DNA from 3 places in the Shewanella sp. MSW genome. Region 1 is predicted to be linked to each of the others. Evidence: predicted binding sites of a transcription regulator. Region 1 holds the regulator's gene; each other region holds the start of a gene.
What was found. The regulator ArgR, encoded in region 1, controls arginine synthesis, uptake and breakdown. The targets are predictions, from matches to a motif close to ANTGAATANNTATTCANT.
Positions count from the first base shown of each region.

Region 2: AYI96_RS12605 (OadG family transporter subunit) is a predicted target of ArgR. The motif match lies at 3,304-3,321, and genes of this name have one in related genera.
Region 3: argA (amino-acid N-acetyltransferase) is a predicted target of ArgR. The motif match lies at 2,003-2,020, and genes of this name have one in related genera.

Region 1 covers NZ_LVDR01000002.1:370,694-375,511, reverse strand. Annotated here, with positions in the region: gene pssA (CDP-diacylglycerol--serine O-phosphatidyltransferase) at 288-1,190, opposite strand; gene AYI96_RS03245 (DUF4124 domain-containing protein) at 1,281-1,724, shown strand; gene mdh (malate dehydrogenase) at 1,802-2,737, opposite strand; gene argR (transcriptional regulator ArgR) at 3,023-3,493, shown strand; gene AYI96_RS03230 (Dyp-type peroxidase) at 3,555-4,490, opposite strand; gene ggt (gamma-glutamyltransferase) at 4,589-4,818, opposite strand, start outside.
Region 2 covers NZ_LVDR01000010.1:118,387-123,204, forward strand. Annotated here, with positions in the region: gene AYI96_RS12595 (sodium ion-translocating decarboxylase subunit beta) at 1-929, opposite strand, end outside; gene oadA (sodium-extruding oxaloacetate decarboxylase subunit alpha) at 939-2,738, opposite strand; gene AYI96_RS12605 (OadG family transporter subunit) at 2,765-3,031, opposite strand; tRNA gene AYI96_RS12610 (tRNA-Arg) at 3,722-3,798, opposite strand; tRNA gene AYI96_RS12615 (tRNA-Ser) at 3,845-3,936, opposite strand; tRNA gene AYI96_RS12620 (tRNA-Arg) at 3,945-4,021, opposite strand; tRNA gene AYI96_RS12625 (tRNA-Arg) at 4,052-4,128, opposite strand; tRNA gene AYI96_RS12630 (tRNA-Arg) at 4,171-4,247, opposite strand; tRNA gene AYI96_RS12635 (tRNA-Arg) at 4,277-4,353, opposite strand; tRNA gene AYI96_RS12640 (tRNA-Arg) at 4,385-4,461, opposite strand; tRNA gene AYI96_RS12645 (tRNA-Ser) at 4,480-4,571, opposite strand; gene csrA (carbon storage regulator CsrA) at 4,776-4,818, opposite strand, start outside.
Region 3 covers NZ_LVDR01000016.1:47,046-51,863, forward strand. Annotated here, with positions in the region: gene AYI96_RS15935 (alpha-2-macroglobulin family protein) at 1-1,419, opposite strand, end outside; gene argA (amino-acid N-acetyltransferase) at 2,092-3,411, shown strand; gene rho (transcription termination factor Rho) at 3,519-4,784, opposite strand.

The sequences.
Region 1 (4,818 bases):
CAAGGGGGATTTTTGCAAAACCACACCAAGCGAACACTATTTAGGCACTACCAGGTTGCTGTCAACTTTTAAGCAACACAGACATTACCCTAAAGTCCCTTTTCATCTCGATGAGTAACTTGAACCAACTGAGATGGCTATGCAAACTGACTTGCTCACTAACCTGAGTTGCTCGTCAAAAGGCTATTTCACTCAAGGTGGGATCTAGGTTTAGCACATATTTCGCCGCTTTGCAGAGTAAAAGCCTTTTGAAATGGCAGCCCAAAGTTTTCACTATCACGAGAGAATCATGACTTGAGCTTGTCTAGACTCGCTTTATCTCCCGTATCTTCTTTTTCTTCGGCGCTTTCTTTGTTATCGCTATCTCTATTATCTCGGGCATGGGAAGTGGGAGAACCCTCTGCACTTGATGCTTTGCCATCACTGTCATCTGTCTCATCGTCATCACCCAAAACGTGAGACACCTTGAGTTTTCTAACGCTGCGAATGGTAACCACAGGCCCCGAGAGAGCATAGAGATAAAACAGCAGACAGAGAATTAATGCAGGTTCGACCGAGATCACCACAAATACGGCCACTACCAGCAGAATCACCAGGAAGTTCACCTTGCCACGCCAATCGACTTCTTTAAAGGAGTGATAGCGGAAATTACTCACCATCAACAGACCGGCAACGGCCGTGACCAGAGCCACCAATATACCTATATCATGCCCTGAGACGCCGTAGCCCTGCCCCAGCCAGACACTGCCGGCAATAAGAGCCGCTGCGGCCGGACTGGCAAGCCCTTGGAAGAAACGTTTATCGGCCACTCCTACTTGGGTATTGAAGCGCGCCAGACGCAAGGCAGCCCCGGCGCAATAGATAAACGCCGCCAACCAACCTATTTTGCCCAATTCAGAAAGCCCCCAGTTATAGGCTATCAAGGCCGGAGCCATACCGAAGGACACCATATCTGCCATCGAGTCGTACTCGGCACCAAAGGCACTCTGAGTGTTGGTCAAACGCGCCAGACGACCATCCAGTCCATCAAATAACATGGCAACAAACACAGCAATAGCCGATGCCTCAAAGTGCCCATTCATGGAAGCGATAACAGCATAGAAGCCCGAGAACAATCCTGCCGTTGTCATCAGATTGGGTAACAGATAGATACCACGGGTTTTTATTGTTGGCTTGGATAAATTTTGCATACACTTAACCTGATGGTGTAATCAAACTCATAACGGCAAAGATAACACACTTGCTCAGACAAGCTCACCCTGCAGAAACGGAAACAAACAATGATAAGGATCAGCCTATTTATGGCTCTGCTGGCATTACTCGGAGCCAACGCTGCCTCGGCAACCCCCATTTATACTTGGGTCGATGAAAATGGCGTCACCCACTACAGCCAGGAGCCGCCGCCACAACAGCAAGCCACCGAACTGGACAGCCAAAATCTGCAACCCGCCAGAATCGGCACGGTCGCGCCGCAGCGAAAAGATGACATTGTGCTGGAGACTGAGTCTGAGAAACAGGCCAAATTGCTCAAGGAGAAAGATGCAGTCCAGGCTCAGGCTATATGCGATAAGGCCAAATTCCAATTGGATGTCCTCAATACCCACACCAGGCTACAACGTAAAGATGATGCCTCAGGTGAAATGATTAAGATGACTGAAGAAGAACGGCAGGCGCAGATAAAGGAGCAGCAGGAAAGAATTCGGCTGTTTTGCCAAAGAAACTAGCCAGCAAGGCCAGAGTAGAATAGGTTCTAGTAGCAAAAAGGAGCGCCGAAGCGCTCCTTGTTATTCCCGGAGTCGACTTACTTAACGAAGTCTACACCCAGTTTGATATCCGCCTTCAAGGTATCCAGCATGGCATCACGGGCGTTGGCTTCAAACGCGCTCAGTTCACCATATGGCAAAACCTTTTCGATACCATTTTTGCCGAGTACCACTGGCTGGGCAAAAAATTCAGCGTGTTCACTGCCACCGTCTACATAGGCGCACTCGATCACATTGGCTTCACCCTGCAGACCGCGGATCAGCGACAGACCGAAACGGAAAGCGGCCTGGCCCATGGACAGAGTCGCGCTGCCGCCACCGGCTTTGGCTTCAACCACTTCAGTACCGGCGTTTTGAATACGCTTGGTCAGGGCAGCAACTTCTTCATCGGAGAAGCTGACACCTTCAACCTGAGACAACAGAGGCAGAATGGTCACACCGCTGTGGCCGCCAATCACATTGACTTTAACATCGGCAACATTCAACCCTTTGGCTTCGGCGATAAAGGTTTCAGAGCGGATGACATCGAGAGTCGTCACACCGAATAGACGGTTCTTGTCGTAAACACCGGCTTTTTTCAGTACTTCAGCCGCAATGGCCACAGTGGTGTTCACTGGGTTGGTGATGATACCGATCAGCGCCTTGGGACAAGTCGTAGCCACCTTTTCAATCAGGTTACGGACGATACCGGCATTGATATTGAACAGATCAGAACGATCCATGCCAGGCTTACGGGCAACACCGGCAGAGATCAGCACCACATCAGCACCTTCCAGTGCAGGTGTTGGGTCTTCACCGGCAAAACCTTTAACTTCAACTGCTGTCGGGATATGACTCAGATCCACGGCAACCCCAGGCGTTACGGGGGCGATATCATAGAGTGACAGCTGAGAGCCGGCAGGTAATTGGGTTTTCAACAGAAGGGCAAGAGCCTGGCCAATACCACCAGCAGCACCTAGTACAGCAACTTTCATAGTTATCTCCGTCAATTCTCGGAATTATGTGTGACATAGATCTAATTCTGTGATGGCGCAACATTAAAGGATCGTCACAAAAATAGCAATTATCCCTTAGTCATATGACTCTGCTTCATCAAAAGCTGAATTAACTTCAGCATTTGCTCTCGCCTACTGAGGCTTCTTTTACCCAACAAATGACCCAAACTGCATTTTTATGCAGGCATCTTGGGTGTTTGTTGACACTTACCCGTTTGATATGCAGAATGAGCGAGATTTTCTGAATAACGACAGAAGAAGATAATGCAAGCAAGCAAAAATCAGGATGAGCTAATCAGAACCTTCAAGGCTCTGCTTAAAGAGGAGCGCTTCGGCTCCCAGAGTGAAATAGTCAATGCACTGCAAGCCGAAGGCTTTGCCAATATCAACCAGTCCAAAGTCTCGCGCATGCTGAGCAAGTTCGGTGCCGTGCGCACCCGTAACGCCAAGCAGGAGATGGTCTACTGCTTACCGGCCGAACTTGGGGTGCCAACTGCCGGCAGCCCACTGAAGAATCTGGTATTGGATGTGGATCATAACCAAGCCATGATAGTGGTACGTACCAGCCCGGGGGCGGCGCAGTTAATTGCCAGGCTGTTGGACTCCATCGGCAAGCCAGAAGGTATTCTGGGCACTATTGCCGGTGATGATACTATCTTTATCTGCCCTTCCAGCATCAAGACCATTGATGAAACGCTGGAAACAGTCAAATCACTGTTCAATTACACAGACTAAGTTGAACATTTCATAAAAAAAACGCCCCTCAATGAGGGGCGTTTTTGTCGCTATCGCGTTATTAATCATCAAACTGGATCATAAAATCCAGAGATGGGGCAAAGAAAGAGGAACCTGTTACCGCCTGAGTAAAGTGCATCAGGTGATCATGGTGTCCTTCTCCGTCACCGAAAACCATACTGTGAAGCATCTTTTCGAAATGGCTTGGTGTCTTACAAGTAGAGATAAACATCAATCCCTGTTGTTTGACTGAACCATAAGGCATGCTCTGACGCAGGATCTCCATCGACTCACCATTGTCATACTTGAGATTTACCCGCTTGATATGCGCCGTCAGCGGTTTGTCTTCCGAGGCGTACTCTATGTTGTCCTGCTTGGTGCGGCCTATGATGTCTTCCTGCTTTTTCTGCGGCAGTCTGTGCCACTTACTCAAATTGTGGACATATTTCTGTACATGAATGTAGCTACCGCCGCGAAATGCATCGTCTTCATCCCCTACCAGGGCCACAGCTTGACGACCTCTGCCCTTGGGGTTTTCTGTGCCATCGACAAAACCGGTCAGATCGCGGCTGTCCATAAAGCGGAACCCGCGCTCCTCCTCTTCCAGCTCGGCCAGGCCTTCCAGCATTTCGTTGACCTCATTGGCCACCAGATGAAGAATATCCAGGCGATCACAACGCAGGTGAATAAAGATATCGAACTCTATCGCCGGCGCATCCCGGTTACCCGACTCCATCGCGGGGAATGGCTTGAGTTCAGCCGGTCTGCTTCCCGGATAGAGGTGATCCCAAAAGTTGGCACCAATCGCCACAAAGGCATTAAAGGCACTGTCGGCATACTGATCTGCCAGCTCATACAAATACTGGGCAACATTGGCCAGACAAGGGCGCAGTTGTGACTCCCCGCCTTCGTTGGCATTGAACATCAGATAAACACTGTGCAGATTTCCCTCTGCGCAGATCCCCAGCTGTTCCCGTGGCATAACCTGTGTATCCATTTGCAATCTACCCTTTCAGATTAATTCATCTTCGGCCTTATTATCCGCAACTTGAGCATTAATTTGAATTAGCTCACGCACGTTTTTGCCGATTACTTTCAATAACCTGATGCTTGTCCGTCTTTACGGGACTCGGACGCTCCCCGATAAACGCCGCTTTCAACATTGACGCCTATGGCCTGATAACCACCGAAAGCCCCGAGAGAATCACTTAAAGTATGCCCCTTTTTCATCAGCTCACGGCGGGTTTCCATGGAAAAGCCCGACTCGAGGCTGATATAACCGCCATCTGTCATCTGCTCGCCGGTCGGTTGGCTGGAACCTGTAT
Region 2 (4,818 bases), on a different contig from region 1:
CACATGAGCTTGGCCATCAAGACCCCGGCAGCGGTGCCAATGCTGAAAGCCACCGCCCCGAGCAGCAAGATCCCCAATGTCTCGACCCGAAGAAACTGCTCGGCCGAGAGCTTGGAACCAACCGCCAATCCGAGGAAGATAGTGACGATATTGATAAGTTCGTTCTGCGCCGTGTTGGAAAGTCTATCCACCACCCCGGATTCGCGCATCAGGTTTCCGAGACAGAACATGCCCACCAAGGGGGTCGCCGTCGGCAAAAACAATATGGTCATTCCCAGCACCATAAGGGGGAAGATGATCTTCTCCTTCTTGCTGACTTCCCGCAGCTGTTCCATCTTGATCTGCCGCTCGGCTTCCGTGGTCAAGGCCCGCATGATGGGAGGCTGAATGAGCGGCACCAAGGCCATGTAGGAGTACGCGGCCACCGCAATGGCTCCCAGCAAATCAGGCGCCAGTTTGGAGGCGAGGAAAATGGCCGTCGGACCATCGGCGCCGCCTATGATGGCGATGGCACCGGCATCTTGCATACTGAACTCAAACCCGGGTACCAGGTTCAAGGCTATCGCACCAATCAGGGTGGCAAAAATCCCGAACTGAGCAGCCGCGCCCAGCAATAGCGTCTTGGGGTTGGCTATCAGGGCACCGAAGTCTGTCATGGCGCCGACCCCCATAAAGATCAGCAGCGGAAAAACCCCAGTATCTATCCCCACGTGATAAACATAGTAGAGCAGCCCATTTTCCTCGGTAAAACCTGCATTGGGGATATTGGCCAGAATAGCGCCGAAGCCGATGGGAAGCAGCAGCAAAGGCTCAAACTTGCGCACGATTGCCAGATACAACAACAAGGCACCGACCAACATCATCAAGGCCTGTGGCCAGGTAAAGTGCGCTATTCCCGTCTCAGACCAAAAAGCGAGTAAACCGTCCATCATCGCTCCTTAGGCCAGTGCCAGCAACTTGGTACCGACGCTGACGGCATCACCTTCCTTGACCAGGATGCGGCTGACTACACCATCGGCCTGAGCCCGGATCTCAGTTTCCATCTTCATCGCCTCGAGTATGATAACGACATCACCGGCGCGAACGCTGTCTCCGGCAGCCACCTGTACCTTGAAGATATTGCCGGAAAGCGGCGCACTCATCTCCAGTTCCGGCCCAGAGGCAACAGCAGGAGCCTGCACAGGAGCAGCCTGCGGCTCTGCCACCGGCAAAGGCGCTACCTGACTGATATCACCGCCCTCACTGACCTGCACCACAAAGCGCTGGCCCTGCACGTCCACGGTATAAACCTCCGGCTGACGCCCACCGGTGGCAGCCTTGGTTTGAGTGGCTTGTGGCTGAAGAGCTTCCAATTCTGGCTTGGGTTCAAATGCCGCTGGATTGCCACGGTTCTTAATAAACTGCAGGCCGATTTGCGGGAACAGCGCATAAGTCAGCACATCATCGTCGCGCTCTTCGCTGAGGCTCAAACCTTGCGCCAACGCTTTTTCGGCCAGTTCGGCCCGCAGATGTTCAAGCTCGGGCGCGAGCAGATCGGCCGGGCGGCAACTGACAGGCTCGGCCCCCTGCAACACCCGCTGTTGCAATTCACTGTTCACCTTGGCCGGGGTGGCGCCATATTCGCCCTTGAGTACACCTTCCGTCTCCTTGGTCAGCGACTTATAGCGCTCGCCCATGAGCACATTGATTACCGCCTGAGTACCGACAATCTGGGAGGTGGGGGTCACCAGAGGAATAAAACCCAGATCTTCCCGCACCCTTGGGATCTCCTCGAGCACTAGATCCAGCTTGTCCTCGGCGCCCTGCTCTCTGAGCTGGTTTTCCATATTGGTCAGCATGCCACCCGGCACCTGAGCCCGCAGAATGCGTGAGTCTATACCCTTGAGTGCCCCTTCGAAACGGGCATATTTTTTTCTGACCTCACGGAAATAGGCGGCAATCTCCTCCAGCAGCGCCAAGTCATAGCCTGTTGCCCTATCGGTGTCTTCGACCATGGCAACCAAGGTTTCGGTGGCACTGTGACCATAGGTTTGACTCATGGAAGAAATGGCAGTATCCAGCACATCGACCCCGGCCTCTATCGCCTTTTGATAGGTTGCGGTTGATAACCCTGTGGTGGCATGGCACTGCATGGTGATCAAGAGATCGGTTTCCGACTTCAAGCGGCTTATTAGCTCAAAGGCCTCCATCGGCTTGAGCAAACCGGCCATGTCCTTGATACAGAGTGAATGGCAGCCCATGTCTTCCAGCTGCTTGGCCATCGTCAGCCAGGTTTGCTGTGTATGTACGGGGCTTGTGGTATAAGAAATTGTGCCCTGGGCATGGGCACCAACATCAATCACGGCTTTCAGCGCCGCTTGCAAGTTGCGCACATCATTCATGGCATCGAACACCCGGAATACATCGACCCCGCTCTCATGGGCGCGCTCGACAAACCGGGTCACCAAGTCGTCACTGTAATGGCGATAACCCAGCAAATTCTGGCCCCTCAATAACATCTGCTGCGGGGTATTGGGCATGGCCTGTTTCAGCGCCCGGATCCGCTCCCAGGGGTCCTCACCCAAATAACGGATACAGGCATCGAAGGTAGCACCGCCCCAGGATTCCAGGGACCAGAAGCCAACACTGTCCAACTTGGCGGCGATTGGCAACATATCGTCGATACGCATTCTGGTTGCCAATAATGATTGGTGAGCATCCCGCAGGACAACGTCGGTTAATGCTAAAGCTTTACTCATCTTTCTTATCCATCAGATTACGGCAGTTAAGCCTGTTTGCGGTATTGGTGAATGGCACAGCTAATAGCTGCCAACTGTTGCGGCGTGGGCGCACCGGCCTGGGGCGCGACTGTGAATTGCGCCCCTCCCATGCCCTGAGTTTGTGACTGACTCTGTTCCAAATTGGGTTTGGGGGCCAAATAGCGTGCCGATACTCTGATCCCCAAAATCAGCAGCCCCAAGAACAGATAAACCAGCCCCATACCAAGCAGCATAATCCCCACAGCTTCCAAGAGTTGCTCAGAAAGCGACATTATATCTTCCTCATTTTGTTAACAGATTGGCAGGCCTTTTCCTGTCTATGATTTGCTTGGGGCGATAACGCTCACTCCCCCAGGAGCTAACACCAATAATAAATATGCGAAAAAATATGATTTTCTGTCATTAGATGTTTTAGCCTAGCAGGCCAGCCTCTGCCAGACTATGTGACTTAGGTCAAAAACGATAACCAATCTATAACAAACAACCCCTACCCATGTAAATTGGTCATACCAAAATAAATCAATAAAAGTTCAAAGAGGATGATGATTCATAAATATTCATCTTGAGTTTTTAAGGAAAAGACAATGACACTATCAATATGAAGTAAAGCTGACATAGAGAATGTCTGTAAGACCAGTGAGCTTCAACATAGAGGCATTATGAATATAAATGGGGAGCCGTTAATTTTATCCGGGTAAGTTCGCTTCCCGCGGTGAAGTTGTCCGTGATGGATTCCCTAAAAATCAATCAGCCCGGTTAGCAGCCGCAGCCTGAAGCAACAGCGAAATGGTAAGCAAAGCAGGTGTAAGGCCCAGAGGAGGACTTTATCGCAAGGCGCAAATGAACCTGTATCTCCGCGGGCAAGTTTTCGGATAAAACACCACAGGAAAGTAATTACAAACGGGTAAGAGTCAGATAGCAAAACGCCCCGCGATTGCGGGGCGTCTTACTTCTTTGCTATTTGGTGCGCATGGAAGGAGTCGAACCTCCGACCGCCTGGTTCGTAGCCAGGTACTCTATCCAGCTGAGCTACATGCGCTTAATCCGGAACTCAGAAAGCTTGGCTCTCAGAGTATAGTAAAGAATGGCGGAGAAGGAGGGATTCGAACCCTCGATGGGAGATAAAGCCCATACTCCCTTAGCAGGGGAGCGCCTTCGGCCACTCGGCCACCTCTCCGCGTAAATTGGTGCGCATGGAAGGAGTCGAACCTCCGACCGCCTGGTTCGTAGCCAGGTACTCTATCCAGCTGAGCTACATGCGCTTAAATTCATTACGTACTTTACTTGATATCTGGTGCGCATGGAAGGAGTCGAACCTCCGACCGCCTGGTTCGTAGCCAGGTACTCTATCCAGCTGAGCTACATGCGCTTTCAGATAAGCAATTTTCTTAGCAGTCTTTAAGGTTTCAGATGGTGCGCATGGAAGGAGTCGAACCTCCGACCGCCTGGTTCGTAGCCAGGTACTCTATCCAGCTGAGCTACATGCGCTTGATCATCTTGAAAAACTAAAGCAGAAGTGGCGCGCATGGAAGGAGTCGAACCTCCGACCGCCTGGTTCGTAGCCAGGTACTCTATCCAGCTGAGCTACATGCGCGAATTGTATTCTTTACTGCTAAAACGAAAAATGGCGCGCATGGAAGGAGTCGAACCTCCGACCGCCTGGTTCGTAGCCAGGTACTCTATCCAGCTGAGCTACATGCGCGTATTTCACGTTAAGAAATGGCGGAGAAGGAGGGATTCGAACCCTCGATGGGAGATAAAGCCCATACTCCCTTAGCAGGGGAGCGCCTTCGGCCACTCGGCCACCTCTCCGTTTTCTTGGCGCACATATTACTGTTTGAAGAAAATAAGTCAAACCCTTTTTCCGAAACCTTTTCCGTTTGTCCTGTTTTTAATCAGCCCACCTAAATAACGCGCAAATCCTGTGCTATCAAGGGTTTTCCGGCGCCAAAAAATAAAAAAGCCAGTTTAAAAACTGACTCTTCTATTCCTGACGGAGGTTCACTTTGTGTCGCCTCAGAAGTTACCACCTTCAGAAGGGGTTCCGGTTTTCTCAGAC
Region 3 (4,818 bases), on a different contig from region 1:
GAGGTAGGGCTCGGCAAAGCTGCCCGAGCTTTGATCTATCAGGGCATTAAGCTGGTCCGGTAGTAGCTGGGCGACCTCAATCTGTACCTTTTGCACCCCACGGGCCAGATAGCCGAGGCGTTGATCTTCGTCCAGCGTCAGCAAGGAGCCTTCGCCGAGGAAATTGAGCGCCTTGGGGTATTGCGGCATTCGCAGCACAGTCAGCACGGCATCGCGGGACAGATAACCCCCTTGGCCTTCGACTTCCTTATCCACCATTACCGCCACGTAGCGATCGACCGGAGCTTTCAGCTTGAAGCTGTGCAACTGGTTGAGGCCTTCGGCACCGGGGATCTGGGTCAAGGTCAGTTTGTCGGCCTTGGCCAATACCTGTTCGGTGACATTTTCCTGATACCAGTGACGGCTTCCCTTGGGATTTTTCACCGGCAGCAACCAGGCATGTACCTTGCCTTGAAGCGCTTCGTCGTTGACCGGACGTGAGCTTTCCATTGTCAGTACCGGCTCGGGTTCATCCTTGTCGTTGTAGGCGAAGTTGACCTGAGGGTGTTTAAAGCTCAGCTGATAACGGCCGGGAACCTCTACTTGCCATTGGCTCTTGCCCGCCTTGTTGCCGCCCTTAGCCGCCTGGATCCCTTTGCTGACTTCCAGGGTTACAGTGCTCTGCTCAAGTGGCGTGGCGAGCGCAGGAGAATGTATGTAAGCGAACAGATGCTTGTCATCGAAGGTGACTTCGGTATCGCCATTGCCGCTGTAGGTCAAGCCGGGGCTCAGCAATATCGCCAGTTGGGGTTTGACCGAAGCCGTGTCCACCGGGTGGCTGAAGGCCAGGGTGGCGACCAGCTTTTGAATGCTCGGCTGGGCCGGATCCTGGTACAGGCGTCCGTCAGAAATGGTGGTCGTGAAGGCGGCTGTGCTGAATTCGCTCTGGTATTTATCCAGTAAGATATGGTCTGCCAGCAGCTGTTTCTTATCCAGGCTGACCGCGAACTTTTCCGCAATCGGCCAGTCGTTATCCGGAGTAAATTGCAGATGCTTGTCACTGGCCCAGCGCCACTGCCCGGCGAGTTGGGGGCTGAGACTGACGCCCTTGGAGACGGGTTTGCCTATGACATCCAAAGGCGCGACCGAACCACTGAAGGTCAGGGTCAAGGGAGCGACCTGAGGTTTGGCTTGGTGGTAATCGGTCAGCCGCGGCGCCTTGAGCGTATAGTGCAGGGTATAGGGCTTGGGTAAATGCTGGTACCAATACCAGCCGCCCCAGCAAAGCACAGTCAATACAGATAGCAGCAGTAGGCTTCCCAATGCTTTAAAGGGATGTTTTATGCACCAATGCATCCAGGGCGGCGCTTGCCAGTGACCAAAAACGGCAGCGAGAACTCGCCAAACTACCGAGAAGAAATTTCCTATAAGCTGTCCCATCAGTCCATGTCCTTGCTGTGTCTCGTAGCGCTATCGCCAAGTTGGGTGACGTTTTAAAGATGTCAGTCGCCGATGTCAATCAGACCGGGCCGATGCTGTGATGCCCTATTCGATATCGCCTCTGTAACTGTGGCTATATGGTACAGCAATCAGGCTGATTTTTGATCCGCGTTTGAATTCAAAATTGATAATAGGGCGGCAGTTGCATCGATATTTGCAGAAACCCTCCTTCCCAGCTACGAGCCCGCCGGCAGCACGTCGGTACTCGAGGTTTGACTTTGTACTTTATATTCGCCGTATCCATATCTCTTACCTGTAATTCTTCTTGTTTGGGGCAGGTTGAGTTGCAGGTTCTGTCTATTTGCCCATCGATAATAACAAACCTTATGGCGCAGGTTCCGGGTCGCTACAGGTTCATACATTCTCAACAGATCCCTGCTATACCTTTCTTTGCAGTAACTGGAACCCTGGCTGCGAATATTGACTCGATAGTGGTCTTTGGGAAAAGCATTTGGAGATTGCTTATCCTGCTTGTGAATGGTTAGGGCTTAAAATAGCCATATGTGCAAATAAATGCTTTTTAAGTGAATTTAAATGCATTAACATATTGTTCGTGCCACAGGTGTGGCATTCATTTCTGCCGGTTTTAACGAGTGTGAGGTAAATCCCAAGGTGCGTACCACAGAATTGGTTGATGGTTTTCGTCATTCTGCTCCCTATGTCAATGCTCACAGGGGTAAGACATTTGTTGTGATGTTAGGAGGGGAGGCGCTGGCTCAGCCTAAGTTTCGTTCCATCATCAATGATGTTGCTTTGCTGCATAGCCTGGGGATCAAGGTGGTATTGGTTTATGGCGCCCGGCCGCAGATAGATGAATCCTTGGCTCATCATCAGATTGAGCCCGCCTATCATCAAGGTGTACGGATCACCGACGAAGCCACTCTCAAGCTGATTAAGCAGGTGGCCGGTTCTTTGCAGTTTGATATTACAGCCAGGTTGTCCATGAGCTTGTCGAACACACCTATGCAGGGAGCTCAGATCAATGTGGTTAGCGGTAATTTTGTCATCGCCCAGCCTTTGGGGGTCGACAATGGCATTGACTATTGCCTCTCCGGCAAGGTGCGCCGTATTGATGTTCAAGGGCTTAAGCGGCAATTGGAAAATAACTGCATCATCCTGATGGGGCCGATAGCTGCTTCGGTCACCGGCGAGAGCTTTAACCTCACCGCTGAAGAGGTAGCGACTCAAGTAGCAATCAAGCTCAAAGCCGACAAGATGATAGGTTTCAGCTCCCAGAACGGTATTTTGGACCGTAATGGTGATGTGATTGCCGAGCTGATGCCCAACGATGCCCAGAAAATTCTCGATAAACTGGCTGGTCAAGGTGAAGGTTGCGTCGGCACCATGGCGTTTCTCAAGGCCAGTATTGATGCCTGTCGCAGTGGCGTACCCCGTTGCCATTTGGTCAGCTATCTGGAAGATGGCGCCCTGTTGCAGGAATTGTTTTCTCGTGAAGGTATAGGTACCCAGATAGTCACTGAGAGTGCCGAGCGCTTACGGCGTGCATCCATTGCCGACATTGGCGGCATACTCAACCTGATCCGCCCGTTGGAAGAGCAGGGTATCCTGGTGCGTCGCTCCCGCGAACAACTGGAGATAGAGGTAGAGCAGTTTATGCTTATTGAGCGTGATGGCTTGGTGATAGGCTGCGCGGCGCTTTATCCCTTTGAAGAGGACAATGCCGGCGAATTTGCCTGTTTGGTGGTACACCCTGACTATCGCGATGCCGATCGCGGTAGCTTGCTGCTGCAAAACATAATAGGCCAGGCCAAGGTACGTGGTTACTCCAGGTTATTCGCGTTGACGACCCGTAGTATTCACTGGTTCCTGGAGCATGGTTTTGAATTGGTGGAGGTGGATGCTTTGCCTAACAAGAAGAAGCAGCTTTACAACTACCAGCGCCGCTCGAAAATCTTGGCACTCGACCTGTAAGATTCAACCTGTTTGACATAACACCATTCAGTTAAGCAAACTTTGACTGAATGGTGTTAATGGATTTCAGAGTAGGAACGGTCCTATGAGGACCGTTGCCTTTTGCATCAAGACTTGGTGCGCTTCATCGCAGTGAAGAACTCTTCATTGGTCTTGGTCATTGCCAGTTTGTCGATCAAGAATTCCATCGCGCTGACTTCATCCATAGGATTGAGGATCTTACGCAGGATCCACATTTTCTGCAGCTCATCCGGCGTGGTCAGTTTCTCTTCACGGCGGGTACCACTGCGGTTGAAATCAATGGCAGGGAATACTCGCTTCTCAGCGGCCTTGCGTGACAGATGCAGTTCCTGGTTACCTGTACCCTTGAACTCTTCGTAAATTACTTCGTCCATCTTGGAGCCGGTATCGATAAGCGCAGTGGCGATAATAGTCAGGCTGCCACCGTTTTCGATATTACGGGCAGCACCGAAGAAACGCTTGGGTCTGTGCAGTGCGTTGGCATCTACACCACCTGTCAGTACCTTACCGGATGAAGGTACAACCGTGTTGTAAGCACGAGCCAGACGGGTGATAGAGTCCAGCAGGATCACTACGTCTTTCTTGTGTTCAACCAGGCGCTTGGCCTTTTCGATAACCATCTCTGCAACTTGTACGTGACGGCTTGCAGGCTCATCGAAGGTGGAAGCGATCACTTCACCTTGAACCAGACGCTGCATTTCGGTCACTTCTTCAGGACGTTCGTCGATCAGCAGTACCATCAACACCACTTCAGGGTTGTTATAGGTGATGGACTGGGCAATGTTCTGCAGCAGCAGAGTCTTACCGGCTTTGGGTGGCGCAACAATCAGACCACGCTGGCCTTTACCCACGGGTGAGCAGAGGTCCAGAATTCGGGCGGTGATGTCTTCGGTGGAACCGTTACCACGTTCCATACGCAGACGTTCTTCTGCATGCAGTGGGGTAAGGTTTTCAAACAGGATCTTGTTGCGGGAGTTTTCAGGCTTGTCGAAGTTAACTTCGTTGACTTTCAACAGAGCAAAATAGCGTTCGCCTTCTTTTGGGGGACGTATTTTGCCGAAAATGGTGTCACCCGTTCGCATGTTGAAACGACGGATCTGGCTTGGCGAAACATAAATATCATCGGGACCGGCCAGATACGAACCATCGGAACTGCGCAGGAAACCAAATCCATCCTGAAGTATTTCCAGAACGCCGCCGCCGAAGATGTCTTCACCACTCTTGGCATGGGCTTTCAATATAGAGAAGATGATATCCTGCTTGCGGGCACGAGCCATATTCTCCAGCTTCATTTCTTCGGCCAGTGCGACTAAGTCTGCAATAGACTTGTTTTTTAATTCAGTTAAATTCATTTTTGGTGGGTCTTGTTTCACGCGACAAAGCTTA